Regions from separate parts of the Arthrobacter ramosus genome, predicted to be linked through region 3. Evidence: riboswitches for the same ligand, from Rfam matches in the RefSeq annotation. Region 3 holds a riboswitch; each other region holds the start of a gene.
What was found. Region 3 has a riboswitch for S-adenosylmethionine ahead of ABD742_RS17740 (hypothetical protein). Riboswitches for the same ligand answer to the same signal wherever they lie in the genome.
Positions count from the first base shown of each region.

Region 1 (4,205 bases), 3.8 Mb from region 3:
CGTCAGCCATCTTCGGTTCCTTGGCTTCCTACCGGCGAGTTGTCTCGAGGCTCATCGAAACGGGAGTGTTGCTGGACGAGGGGATGGTTTACTTCGACGCCAGGCTGTCGCGGCACGTTCCCACCGTGGAGGTCCGGGTGGCCGATGTCTGCCTCCGGGCCGAGGATGCGGCGCTCATCGCGGTGCTCGTCAGGGCCTTGGTTGAGACTTCTGTTCGTGAGTACCATGCCGGAATAGAGCCGGCGGCCGTGCCTACGGCGCTTTTGCGGATGGCGTCCTGGCAGGCAAGCAACTTTGGACTCCGCACCGAACTGCTGGACTTCGGAACCTTCCGCCCGGAGCCCGCCGCGGACGTCGTCTGGTCGTTGGTGGAGTATCTGGAACCTGTGCTCGCCGAACAGGGTGAATTCGACTTGGTCCAAACCGGCGTGGCAGCCATCCTGGGCCGCGGCAACGGCGCTATCGAACAGCGTGGTGTTGCCGGGCGCTGGAGCGAGACCAACGGGGGCGCGCCCGACGCCGCCGGGTTGGCCGCCGTCGTCGAGCACGCCGTTCAGATCACGATGCGCTCGGAGAGGGACGAGAGCGACACCAAGCCGCAGCCCGTCCTCACCTGGGTGCGCCAGGACTGGCGCGAAGCGCCGGGTTAACCCGCCGGGCTAGATCTGCTTGAGGGCCCGCTCCAGGTCCCCGATGAGGTCGCCCACATCCTCCAGCCCCACCGAAAGCCGCACGACGCCGTCGCTCAGGCCAATGGCCGCTCGGCCTTCCGGACCCATGGCGCGGTGCGTGGTCGTGGCGGGGTGGGTGATGAGGGACTTTGAGTCGCCGAGGTTGTTCGAGATGTCGATGACGGCGAGACCGTCCAGCAGCGCGAAGGCGGCCTCTTTCGCCGATCGCCCCGCCGAGGGGAGCAGCTCAAAGGTGAGCACGGTTCCGCCGGCCTTCATTTGCTTCGCGGCCAGCTCGTACTGTGGGTGCGACTTCAGCAGGGGGTACTTGACCCAACTGATGGCCGGCTGATCCTCAAGCCATTCGGCGATCCGCAACGCAGACGCCGAGGAGTGGTTGACGCGCAGCGCCATGGTCTCCAGGCCTTTGGTCAGGACCCAGGCGTTGAACGCGGAAAGCGACGGACCGGTGTGCCGCATGAGCTGCTTGACGGGACCGTCGATGAACTCCTTGGTGCCCAGGATCGCTCCGCCCAGGACCCGGCCTTGGCCATCGATGTGCTTGGTGCCCGAGTAGACAATCACGTCTGCGCCGAGATCGCCGCAGCGCTGCAGCAGGGGAGTGGCAAAGACGTTGTCGACGACGACGGTGGCGCCCGCCGCGTGAGCGAGCTCGCTCACCGCCGCGATGTCCACGATTTCCTGCATGGGGTTCGACGGCGACTCGAAGAAGACTGCCGTTGTCGGCTCGGACAACGCGGCACGCCACTGGTCCAGGTCGGGTCCGTCGACGAAGACGGTCTCGACGCCCCAGCGCGGCAGGATCTCGTTGAGGATCACGAAACAGGAACCGAAGAGCGAGCGGGCGGCGACCACGCGGTCACCAGCAGCCAGCAACGCACCGAGGGCGGTGAAGACAGCAGACATGCCCGACGCCGTCGCGAAGCACGCTTCGGTGCCTTCCAACAGGCGGAGGCGCTCCTGGAAAGTGGCCACGGAGGGGTTGCCGTAACGGGAGTAGACGAAGCGCTCGTCCTCGCCCGTGAATGCGCGCTCGGCGGCGGCGGCGGACTCATAGACGAAGCCGGAGTTCAGGAAGACGGCCTCGGACGTTTCTTGGAAGTTGGTGCGGTCGAGACCGCCGCGGACTGCCTGGGTGTCAGGGCTCCAGCCGGCGGCGTCAGGATTGAAAGTCACTTAGATGTTCCCCAGGTTCGTCGGAAGTCCACGGTTTTTCCAGCCGTTCACGGTTCGCTCGCCGTAGCGGTCCGGTTCGCCCTCAAAGCCCTCGAGGACGTTGTAGGCGGTGTAGCCGGCCTGGGTTGCGGCGATCGCGGCGGCGATGGAACGCTGGCCGGAGCGGCAGAGGAAGACCAGCTCGGTGCCGTCCGCTTCCGGAGCCTGTTGCGTCAGCTCTTCGATGAAACGCGTGTTGGGGATGCCGCCGGCCAGGTTCCACTGGATGAACAGGGGATCGTTTTCCGTGGCTTTGGTATCAGGGATCCCGATGTGTGCCCACTCGCCTTCGGTGCGGACGTCCACGAGGATGGCGCCTTGCTCGAGCTTGGCCCAGGCGTCGTGCGGACTGAGGTCGCCTGCGTAGCTCATGCGTGGCCCTCGCCGTCGAACTCTTCATCAAGCTGATCCACCGCATTGGCAACGGCGGCATCCGCGCTCGCGATCGCCGCGGGCAGGACGATGGCCTGTGCCACGATCACGTCGGTGCCGTTGAAGGTCGCGGCCGGGCTCCCGTGCAACACGTATCCCTCCGCGAGGGCGGTGGAGATCCGCTCGCAGAATTCCTTGGTGTCAGGGCCCGTGACGAGACGGTAGGAGAGTTTTTCTTCGGTGGGTTCAGGCATTGGTGCTCCTCAGTCACGCTTGCAGTTCGAAAGTGTCGATACGCCGAGTAGTCACCTGAGGCACCCCGCCGGAGAGAGGGTTGCCGACCAGCAAGTCAGGGCTTCGCGCTGGTGCTCATTACTCAAGAAGAAAATAACATCCACGACGGCGGCCTGCATCACCGGCCGTCGTCATGTTCCGTAACCGGACGGCAGCCGGCGGGGCCCACGCTGGCGAGGGCCCCGGGCTGAGCTTGCGAAGACTGGGAGCCAGTGGGTGGGCTCTAGGCCTCGGTTTCATTCGGCAGCGGTTCCAGGCTCGCCTGTATGCGGGGCGGAAGGGCATCAAGCCGTGACGCTACTCCCGAGGGGGAGTGATGAAAAGTGGAACCTTGATGCTTCCGGATTTCCAGCAGCTCGTGTACGGATATCCCCGTGGCCGTGGCGAGTGCATGCAGCGAGAGGCTGTTGTGATGAGCCAAGGCAAAAACCACGCCTGACAGGGCTTCGAAACCCTCTGTCTCGTAGATTTCCTTTACCAAGTTGGACATGCCGTTCGCATCATCGATTGATCCCGCTGACGCACCAGTCGCCATGGCCGTCAGGGACCATGCAGCAGAGTCGGGGCTGATGTAGATGCTCATGTCGATACCCTACGGACTCAGGCCCGCTTGGGGAATGGGCGATACGTTTATCTTTATGGCAGCACTCACCGACCTTGACCGTCAGCTCCTCTCCGCCCTCCGGGAAGACGGAAGGGCGTCCGTGGCGAGCCTCGCGCGTAAGCTGGGCGTCGCCAGGGCCACTGTGAATAGCAGGCTCGAGCGTCTTGTCTCCTCCGGAACCATCGTTGGTTTCACTGCGAGGGTCCGCGACGAGGTCGATCCACTTGCGATTAGAGCTATTGCGCTTATTGCCGTGGAGGGAAGATCGGCCGACAAAGTCATTCGCCAGCTCAGGGGACTTCCAGAGATTTGGGCGCTGCACACCACGAATGGCGGTTGGGACCTCGTGGCCGAGCTACGCACGGAAAGCCTCAGCGACTTTGACCAGGTACTCGGAAGGATCCGCGGCATCGACGGGATCGTCAATAGCGAGACGAGCCTGTTGCTCAGTTCCGTCCTGCGGTAGTCGCCCGCATGACGGACGCTTGCCGAATGATCATTGTGTACATACGGATGGGTGATTTTGTATGGATTTTCAATGAAAAGTACATACTTTGGCAATTGTGGATGCATATCGCCGCTCCGTAGCCTCGTAACAACAGTGCTTATGAGGGAAAGGAGCGCACATGACACGCTTTGTCGATGTCCGCAACATGGTTCGCTGGACGGCCGGGCGGGGCCCGGAGACCATCATCTCGGAGATGATTCAGTACTTGGAAGACGACTTCCGGCGGTGGGAGTCTTTTGACAAGACTCCGCGGGTGGCAAGTCACACCCCATTTGGGGTCATCGAGCTGATGCCCACCAGCGACCAGGAAACATACGGCTTCAAGTATGTAAATGGACACCCTTCGAATCCAGCGCGTGGCTTCCAGACCGTGACAGCTTTCGGTGTCCTGTCCGACGTCCATAACGGCTACCCGACGTTCCTCGCAGAGATGACAGTGCTGACAGCGCTGCGAACGGCGGCCACGTCCGGGATGGTCGCAAAGAAACTCGCGCGCCCCGATGCCCGGATCATGGCGATG
Region 1 is NZ_BAAAWN010000001.1:85,685-89,889, forward strand. Features, by position in the region: gene ABD742_RS00425 (glutamate--cysteine ligase 2) at 1-650, shown strand, start outside; gene ABD742_RS00430 (O-succinylhomoserine sulfhydrylase) at 660-1,868, opposite strand; gene ABD742_RS00435 (rhodanese-like domain-containing protein) at 1,869-2,279, opposite strand; gene ABD742_RS00440 (DUF1737 domain-containing protein) at 2,276-2,533, opposite strand; SAM riboswitch class IV at 2,544-2,656, opposite strand; gene ABD742_RS00445 (hypothetical protein) at 2,797-3,156, opposite strand; gene ABD742_RS00450 (Lrp/AsnC family transcriptional regulator) at 3,212-3,643, shown strand; gene ABD742_RS00455 (ornithine cyclodeaminase) at 3,804-4,205, shown strand, end outside.
Region 1: linked by a shared signal. The riboswitch ahead of ABD742_RS00440 (DUF1737 domain-containing protein) and the one ahead of ABD742_RS17740 (hypothetical protein) in region 3 are both predicted to bind S-adenosylmethionine.

Region 2 (4,205 bases), 2.5 Mb from region 3:
TGGACATCGCCGGCATGCATGATGCGGGACAAGCGATGGACCCAGGGCACTGAAGTGTCCAGTTGGTTCCAGATCAAGCCGAAGACGCCCTGGGGTCGAAGGATCCGGGCGATCTCGGTGCTGGCGGCGAGGGGATCGCACCAGTGCCAGGCCTGGGCAACGCTGACGACGTCGAATGCTGAGTCCGCCAGTCCAGTTGCCTCGGCCGTGCCCTTCAGGGCGACCACTTGTGGATGCGTTTTGCGCAGTTGGATGAGCATGTCCGTGGAAGGGTCCACTGCGGACACAGCCAGCCCGCGCTCGACGAGGAGCGACGTGAACTTTCCGGTGCCGGCGCCGATGTCTGCCGCGTCCCGCGCACCTTCAGGCAGCAGCCAGTCTGCCGAATCCGCAGGGTAGCCGGGCCGGACACGGTCATAGTGTTCTCCGCCGTCCTGGAAACTCCGGCCGAGTTCAAGGCGCCGCTCCTCATAAAGCTTGGGGCCGGCTGACGTGCCTTTGGGTCGCGGGGCCACGCAGGAACTCCTTCGTAGGACAGGAAAAATACCCTACGAATCTACCGCAATCAGTCGGTGCTGCAGGGAGCGGCGCCCGCGGTCCCGGGAGTGTTGGGAGCCCACTCCGGGTAGCTTCGGTGGTCGTTCGCCGGGACCCACCGGCCGGCATCCACCACGTAGTCCCAGCCGAGGCCATTGCTCTTGAGCGCTTGGATGCCCGCGATGAGCCGGGTGGCGTCTTCCAAGCGCGAGCCCACGCCGAAACTGGCTCGAAGGGATCCGGAGGGAAGGCCGAGGCGCTTGAGCAGCGGGTGGGCGCAAAAGCGTCCGTCGCGCAGGCCAATGCCGTGCTCGGCCGCAAGGTAGGCAGCCACCAGTCCGGCGTCGTAGCCCTGGAGCGAGAAGTTCACGACGCCGATGGTGTCCTGGGGATCGGTGTCGCTGAAGATCTGGTGCACGGTCACGCCGTCGATCTCCTTGAGGCCCTCGACCAGATGCGAGCGGATAGCGGCCTCGTGGGCGTGCCATTCATCGTGGTCGAGGCTGGCAATCACTTGTGTGGCCCGTGCGAGGGTGGCAGCGCCGAGCACGTTCGGGGAGCCGCCTTCGTGCCTGGCCGGTCCCGTGGCCCAGCTGACAGAGTCAAGGCGCGCCTCGCGGACGGCTCCGCCTCCGGCAAGGTGCGGTGTGCCGGCGTCGAGCCAATCGGGGCGGCCCACCAGGACACCGGCGCCGAACGGTGCATAGAGCTTGTGCCCCGAGAAAACCAAGTAGTCGACATCCGCGGCGGCGATATCGATGCGGCGGTGCGGGGCGAGCTGGGCCGCGTCCACCACAATCCGCGCCCCGAATTCGTGGGCCAAGGCAGCGAGGTCCTTGATGGGCAGGATTTCGCCGGTCACGTTCGACGCGCCGGTGACAGCCAGGAGGCTGACGCCCCCGTGGGAGAGCGCCGTGCGGACATTGGACACGGTCTCGGACAACGTTCCCGCGGCAACGATGCTGCGGTGGGGGACGCCTTGCCACGGCAGGAGATTGGCGTGGTGCTCAATGTCCAGGTAAAGGACTTCGCCAAGGTGCCGACCGTCCTCAACCGGCAAGCAGCCGGCCAGCAGATTGAGGGAATCGGTGGTGTTGCGAGTGAAAATGACCGAATCGTCCGGCCGCCCGCCAACGAAGTCACGGACGATGTTGCGGGCGTTTTCGTAGACCGAGGTGCTGATCTGGGAGGCATAGCCTGCGCCGCGGTGGACGCTCGCGTAGTACGGCAGGATCTCGTTGAGGTACGCGGAAACCACGGTCAGGGCAGGTGCGGACGCGCCGTAGTCGAGGTTGGCGTAGCGGATGTGGCCGCCCTGGATCAAGGGTGCCTGCAACTCCGCGCCGGTGACCGCGGCCAGTGGGCGGGATGCCCGGGGGAGGGCTTCACCGCGCTGCTGTGCGGATTCGTTGTGCTGCGAAAGAGCCGGGGAAGTAAATGTCGCTGTGCTCATGGGACCTCACTCAAGAGGGACCCCTGCGTACAGGGGGTCCGCGCTTGCCGCATCCGTTCCGGACCGGCCGGGTCGTCACCCGGGGCACCCCGCCGCGATGGAGGGTTGCCGGCCAGCAAACCGGGGTTTCGCGCTGGCACTCGTGACCTGTAAAGAGCGTAGGACACCGGCAAGGCTGGTTCCAACGTGACCCGGATTGTTAAGCGGATTATTACACCGCCGGATAACTGTGCGTTCTGCCGAAGAAAAAGCAGCGGACGCCCCCAAAAAGGGGCGTCCGCCGTCGTTTGTTCAGTGAAGAGAGAGGACTAGAGGAGGTCGTCGAGCTCGGGGTTGAGCCTCTTGAGGACCTCCGAGTGCAGGATCGAGTTGGTAGCGACGGCGTTTCCGCCGAAGGGACCATCCGCGCCGTCGAGGGACGTGAAGCGTCCGCCGGCTTCCGTCACGATCGGAACCAAGGCCGCCATGTCGTAGACCTGGAGTTCCGGCTCCGCGGCGATGTCCACGGCGCCCTCGGCCACGAGGCAGTAGGACCAGAAATCACCGTACGCACGGCTGCGCCAGACATCGTTCTCGAGGCCCAGGAAGCTGTCCAGCGAACCATGCTGCTTCCACTCGGACAGCTCGGAGTAGGAAAGCGAGGCGTCTTCAAGCCGCGACACGTTGGAAACCTTCAGCCGGGTGGCTGCGGCCAGGGATCGGCCCATGTAGGCGCCCGAGCCCTTGGCCGCCCACCAACGCTTGCCGAGCGCCGGAGCGCTCACGAGCCCCACTACTACCTCGCCCTCGTCCACGAGGGCGATCAACGTAGCCCAGACGGGCACGCCGCGCACGAAGTTCTTGGTCCCGTCGATGGGATCGATGATCCAACGCCTTGAGCCGTGGCCCGTGCTGCCGAATTCTTCCCCGAGGACGGCGTCGCGGGGGCGGGAACGGGAGAGCTGCCCGCGGATAGCTTCCTCGGCGGCTTTGTCGGCATCGGTGACGGGGCTCAGGTCGGGTTTGGTCTCGACCTGGAGGTCCAGTGCCTTGAACCGCTCCATTGTCAGGGAATCGACGGAGTCGGCCAGGACGTGTGCCAGCCGCAGGTCGTCGTTGTAGCTCGAATCGGGTTGGGTCATGGTTCCAAACTACCGTCTATTCGCCGGTGAGCCGGGGAGGTAGGACGGCAAGCGCGCAGGTAGTTGACCGTGCTGTTAATTGACCGGGCTATTAATTGACAGTGCCCAGTTCCTTCGCCTCTTGGGCTTCCATGCGCGGGTCCGCGCCGAGGAGCCGGCGCAACGACGCCAAGCGGGCCGGGCCTGCCTCGCCGGCGTGGCCGTCAGCGACCCAGGAATCCAGTCCGCAGCGAACCGCGGAGGCATCGTGCTTGCAGCCTCGCTCGCACATTTCCGTTCCAGGTTCCAGATCCGGGAAGGCATGCAGGATGCGGTCCGGGTTCACGTGGGCGAGGCCGAAGGAACGGATGCCGGGCGTATCGATGATCCAGCTGCCGCCGGGGGCGTCACTGAGCTTTAGTGCAAGCGCTGAGGACGAGGTATGGCGGCCCCGGCCCGTCACGGCGTTGACCCCGCCCGTGGCGCGTTCGGCGCCGGTGAGGGCATTCACCATGGTGGACTTCCCGACGCCGGAATGGCCCAGGAGCACGGTGACCTTGCCGTCGAGGTAGTCCCGCAATTGGCCGACGGCGTCGCCGTCGAGGCGGGCGGACAAGCCGTCGTCGGAACGGGCGTCGATGCCGGAAGCCCCTGCGTCGGCCGTCCGGCTGATGATGATGGGGAAACCCAGGCTCACATAGTTGGCAAGGAGTTCCGTCGGATCCTTGACGTCCGCTTTGGTAACGAGCAGCAGCGGCTCGATTCCGGCGTCGTACGCTGCCACCAAGGCGCGGTCGATGAATCCGGTGCGCGGCTCCGGGTTGGCGGCCGCAACCACCACCACGAGCTGGTCGGCGTTGGCGACGACGGCCCGTTCGATCGGATCCGTGTCATCGGCACTCCGCCGCAGGAGGGTCTTGCGCTCCTCGACGCGCACGAGGCGGGCGAGGGTGTCCGGGGCTCCGGACACATCGCCGACGAGGGCCACGAAGTCTCCGGGAACCACGGGGGAGCGCCTCAGCTCCCGGGCACGGGCGGCAATGACGATGCGCTCATTGTCCGAGCTTTCGCCCACTATCGCGGTGTAGCGGCCGCGGTCGACTGTGATGATGCGC
Region 2 is NZ_BAAAWN010000001.1:1,362,598-1,366,802, forward strand. Features, by position in the region: gene ABD742_RS06415 (class I SAM-dependent methyltransferase) at 1-515, opposite strand, end outside; gene ABD742_RS06420 (aminotransferase class V-fold PLP-dependent enzyme) at 566-1,990, opposite strand; SAM riboswitch class IV at 2,026-2,138, opposite strand; gene hisN (histidinol-phosphatase) at 2,299-3,111, opposite strand; gene rsgA (ribosome small subunit-dependent GTPase A) at 3,203-4,205, opposite strand, start outside.
Region 2: linked by a shared signal. The riboswitch ahead of ABD742_RS06420 (aminotransferase class V-fold PLP-dependent enzyme) and the one ahead of ABD742_RS17740 (hypothetical protein) in region 3 are both predicted to bind S-adenosylmethionine.

Region 3 (4,205 bases):
CGCCGCGAAGCCCGTCATGCCGAAGATGAACGGCAGGATAGGCACGATGGCGCCCGAAGCGAAGAAGCAGAAGCTCGAGATCGCTGCGCCCCAGGCGGAGCCTACGGCCTCGTGCTCGTTCACGGTTTCTTCCACTTCGGGGTGGAGCGAGAGGCTGGGATCGCAGTCGCAGCTGTAGAGGCCCATGCGTTCTGCTGCGCGGTGTTCGGCGGCTTCCCGGGACATGCCCCGGGCCAGATACACGAGGACCAGCTCATTGTGCTCGATGTCCAGGGCCGGGGCTGCGGTCAGCGTGGCTTGGGTGGGTCGGGTGGCCTTGAGGAGCTCGAGCTGCGAGCGGACCGAGACATACTCGCCGGCACCCATGGACAGCGCGCCCGCCAAAAGGCCGGCGATACCGCTGAACAGGACCACGGCCGCGGGAACGCCCGTGGCCGCCATGCCCATCACGAGGGAAAGGTTGCTGACCAGGCCATCGTTGGCGCCGAATACGGCCGCGCGGAAGGTGCCGGACAACCTGTTGCGGCCGCGCGTCGCCAGGCCGCGGACTACTTCTTCGTGGATCTGTTCGTCGGCCGCCATGGCGCGGGTCGCTGCTGGATCCTTCGCGTAAGGCGAGCGGCCTTCAGCCCGTTGGGCGAGGGCCAACACGAACACTGATCCGAAGTTCCGGGCCAGGAAGCCGAGCATTTGGCTCCGGACCGAGGCCGCCTTCGGCATGCCGGCATGTTCGCCGAGGACCCTGAGCCAGTGCGCCTCATGGCGGCCCTCAGCCTCAGCGAGGGCCAAAAGGATTTCGCGTTCCTCGCCGTCCCGGCGCTGCGCCAGTTCGCGGTACACGGCGGCCTCGGCCCGCTCGTCCGCCAAGTACTGCCGCCAGCGCTTGATGTCCGACGACGACGGGGGAGTCTTGGTGGCTGCTGCGTCTTGCGATGGACTGCTCGAGTCCGAGGGATTGCCTGAATGCGAGGGTTTTGTGTGCGGTTGCACCGGGACTCCTGGGTTGCTGGGGCGGGCTTCATCGCCTCATTGCAGCTCCACTTTATCGCCAATTTCCGCGGCTTTTCGGCTGGCAATCCTTACTGGATATTTTAGGTGCACCTCAAAAACCGGGAGACTCGCGGGAGGCCTTGACCGCCGCAGGGGGCAGTGCTGGGATGGATGAACAGGGTCCACGAATTGGCGGGGTAGCGTGATGACCGGCTGCCTCATATGCCTGTGCGATGGGCTCAGCGGCACGTCGAACGGAGGTTGCACCATGGACAGCACCGAAACCCACGCCCGCCACCCCGACCGTCCCACGGTCGAGGCCGATCCCGCCTATGACTACAGCGAGGACCTGGCGGTGGAGGAAGACTGGGAGGACCAGCCCGAGGTTCTTGACGATGACGAACGGGTGGTTCCGCTCGATGCCGACGAACACCGTGAGTCCGAAGATATCGAATAGCCCCGGCTCGCTAAACCCGACGTGCTAAACCCTGGTAGCTAGAACGCGCTCAGGATGAAGTGCCTCTGCACGCCCGCCCGGTGCCCGGTTGCCGCCACCGTAAGGGTGAGTTTCCGTGTCGCGGGGAACCAGCGCGCGGGCTGGACTGCTTTTGAAAGCGCTTCGGTGATGAGCCGGGGCTCATGATGCCAATAGCGTTCCAGGTTTCCGTCCACCACGAACGTGATGGAGCCTTGGGAGAGGTCGACGCCGGGAATCACCCGGACGAACTCGTCCACCCGCCGGGGGCGGGGCAACAAGAGGGTGCCGGAGTGGGTGGTGCGGTCGGCTGTGGCGCCGTTTTCGAAAGGCATGGCCTTCTCCTGTGGAGTTGCTCTTGCCCGTTCGGTTGTCTCTGGTCCGAGCCGGGCCGCTTCTTCATCCGAACCACCCGTGAACATGGGGTTGGCGTGTGGCAAGTCGGAGCTTTGCACCACATCTCTTGAAGCTCTTCCTACTGTACATGCAGCAGCGGCGCCGCACCCTCCCAAGGAGAAGGTGCGGCGCCGCCGTTGTACTTGACTCTGTGAAGCTTAGTGGCTGGCCACCGGGTGGACTTCCAAGGGGAGTTCCTCCACGGCCGCCCCGGCAACGCGGCGGTCCCATGCTTCGCGGACGGCGGGCTCGGTTGGCGGCGTCAGGAGGGAGACCACAACGTAGACCAGGAGCGAGGCGCCGAGGCCCCAGTAGATGGGATCGTTGGCGTAGACGCCGTCTTCACTGGGGATGATTCCCGTGGCGTAAGCGATCAGCAGGCCCAGCGTCAGTATGGACCCGACCGCCATGGACCAAGCCGCGGCAATACCGGTGCCACGCTTCCAGACCAAGCCACCGAGGATAGCAACCAGCAGGCCGCCCACCAGGATGTCGTAGGCGATGGTCAGGGCCACGACGACGTCTTGCGCCGCCATGGAGATCAACACGGCCACGATGCCCAGGCCAAGGACCCAGTACCGGTTGGCCTTGACGTCGTGCTCGGGGTTTTCGGTGTCGTCGGTGTTGATCGTCTTGCCGAACCAGCTGGCCACGAACGGGACCACGTCGGCGCGGGCAACGGTGGCTGCGGCGATGAGGGCTCCGGAAGCGGTGGACATCATGGCCGCGACTGCCGCCGCCATGACGAGGCCGCCGATGCCGATCGGCAGGATGTGGGTGGCTACCTCGGCGTAGACAACGTCCTTGCCAAGGGCCTTGACGTCGATGTTGGGCAGGGCAACGCGGGCGGCAAGGCCGATCAAAGCGCCGGCGACGCCGTACAGGACGCAGTAGACACCGGCAGTGGCGCCGCCCCAACGGGCCACCTTGGGGGTCTTGGCAGTGAAGACGCGCTGCCAGATGTCCTGGCCGATCAGCAAGCCCAGGGTGTAGACCACGAAGTACGTGATGATCGTCTGGGCTCCGATGCCGTCCAACTGGAAGAAGCTGGCGTCAACACGGGCACGGATGCCGTCGAAGCCGCCTGCCGCGTTAAGGACGAACGGGAGCATGAGAAAGAAGATGCCCACCGTCTTGATGATGAACTGCACCTGGTCGGCGAGGGTGATGGACCACATGCCGCCGATGGTGGAGTAGACCAGGACGATGGCGCCGCCGACGGCGATGGCGAGCCAGCGCTCCCAGCCGAAGAGGACGACGAAGATGGTGGCGTAGGCGCCCGTGGACGTGGCGCACAACATAAGGGTGTAGGCCAGCATGACGATGCCGGAGGTCTGCGTGGCGCGCTGGCCGTAACGCAGGCTCAGCATCTGGGAGACCGTGTAGATCTTCAACCGCTGGATGGTGCCGGCGAAAAGCAGGCTCAGGAGGAGGACGCCCGAACCGATGGCGACTACCAGCCACATGCCGGATATGCCGAACTTGTAGCCGAGGCCGACGCCGCCAACCGTCGATGCGCCGCCGAGGACGACGGCGGCCATGGTGCCGGTGTAGAGCATCGGACCGAGGCGGCGCCCTGCCACCAGGAAGTCGCTGTTGTTCTTGGTGCGCGACTTGCCCCACCAGCCGAAGGCCAGCATGGCGAGCAAATACACCACCACGATCGCAATATTGATGAACGAAGAGTCCACGGTTGGCTCCTGAAAGTGATGCGCAGAGTTCCTGGGGATTCCGACGCCCGTCCGCTGGGTTTCGTTGCGGGTCGCGGAAGGTCTCTGCGCGGGTGATTGGGGAGAGTAGTCTGTGATGTATGCCTCACAAACAACACTTGTTGCCTATGAGGATACGTAGTGATGCGAGTAACAGTCAAGGCGCTGCTTTGCGGAGCGGACTCATCGGCGGACTTCTAGCTAGCCAAAGGCCCGGCCACGCGGGCGATCCGGCTACTATTGCTGCAATGACAGGGCCGCATAAACGGCCTGAAAGGTTCGTGAATGAAGGCTCTCCCCGTTGAACCGAGCAACGTCCCCGTTGCCATCGGTTCCAGAATCCGTGCCGCACGCCAATCGCAGCGGCTCACCATCGAGCAGGTTGCCGACGCCACCGGCCTGACCAAAGGGTTCCTGAGCCGTGTGGAGCGTGACCTGACATCGCCGTCGGTCGCTTCCCTTGTGACGCTTTGCCAAGTTCTTTCGGTGTCCATCGGGGACCTTTTTGCCGCGCCGGAGACCCATCTGACCCGGCGCGACGATGGGCCGCGGATTTCGCTCGGCGGCCAGGGAATCGTGGAACGGCTCCTGACCGCCCGATCGGAACGGAGGTTGCAGATCCTGCAGGCCTCCAT
Region 3 is NZ_BAAAWN010000001.1:3,847,336-3,851,540, reverse strand. Features, by position in the region: gene ABD742_RS17750 (VIT1/CCC1 transporter family protein) at 1-990, opposite strand, end outside; gene ABD742_RS17745 (hypothetical protein) at 1,259-1,447, shown strand; gene ABD742_RS17740 (hypothetical protein) at 1,486-1,800, opposite strand; SAM riboswitch class IV at 1,815-1,934, opposite strand; gene ABD742_RS17735 (sodium:solute symporter family protein) at 2,020-3,552, opposite strand; gene ABD742_RS17730 (helix-turn-helix domain-containing protein) at 3,856-4,205, shown strand, end outside.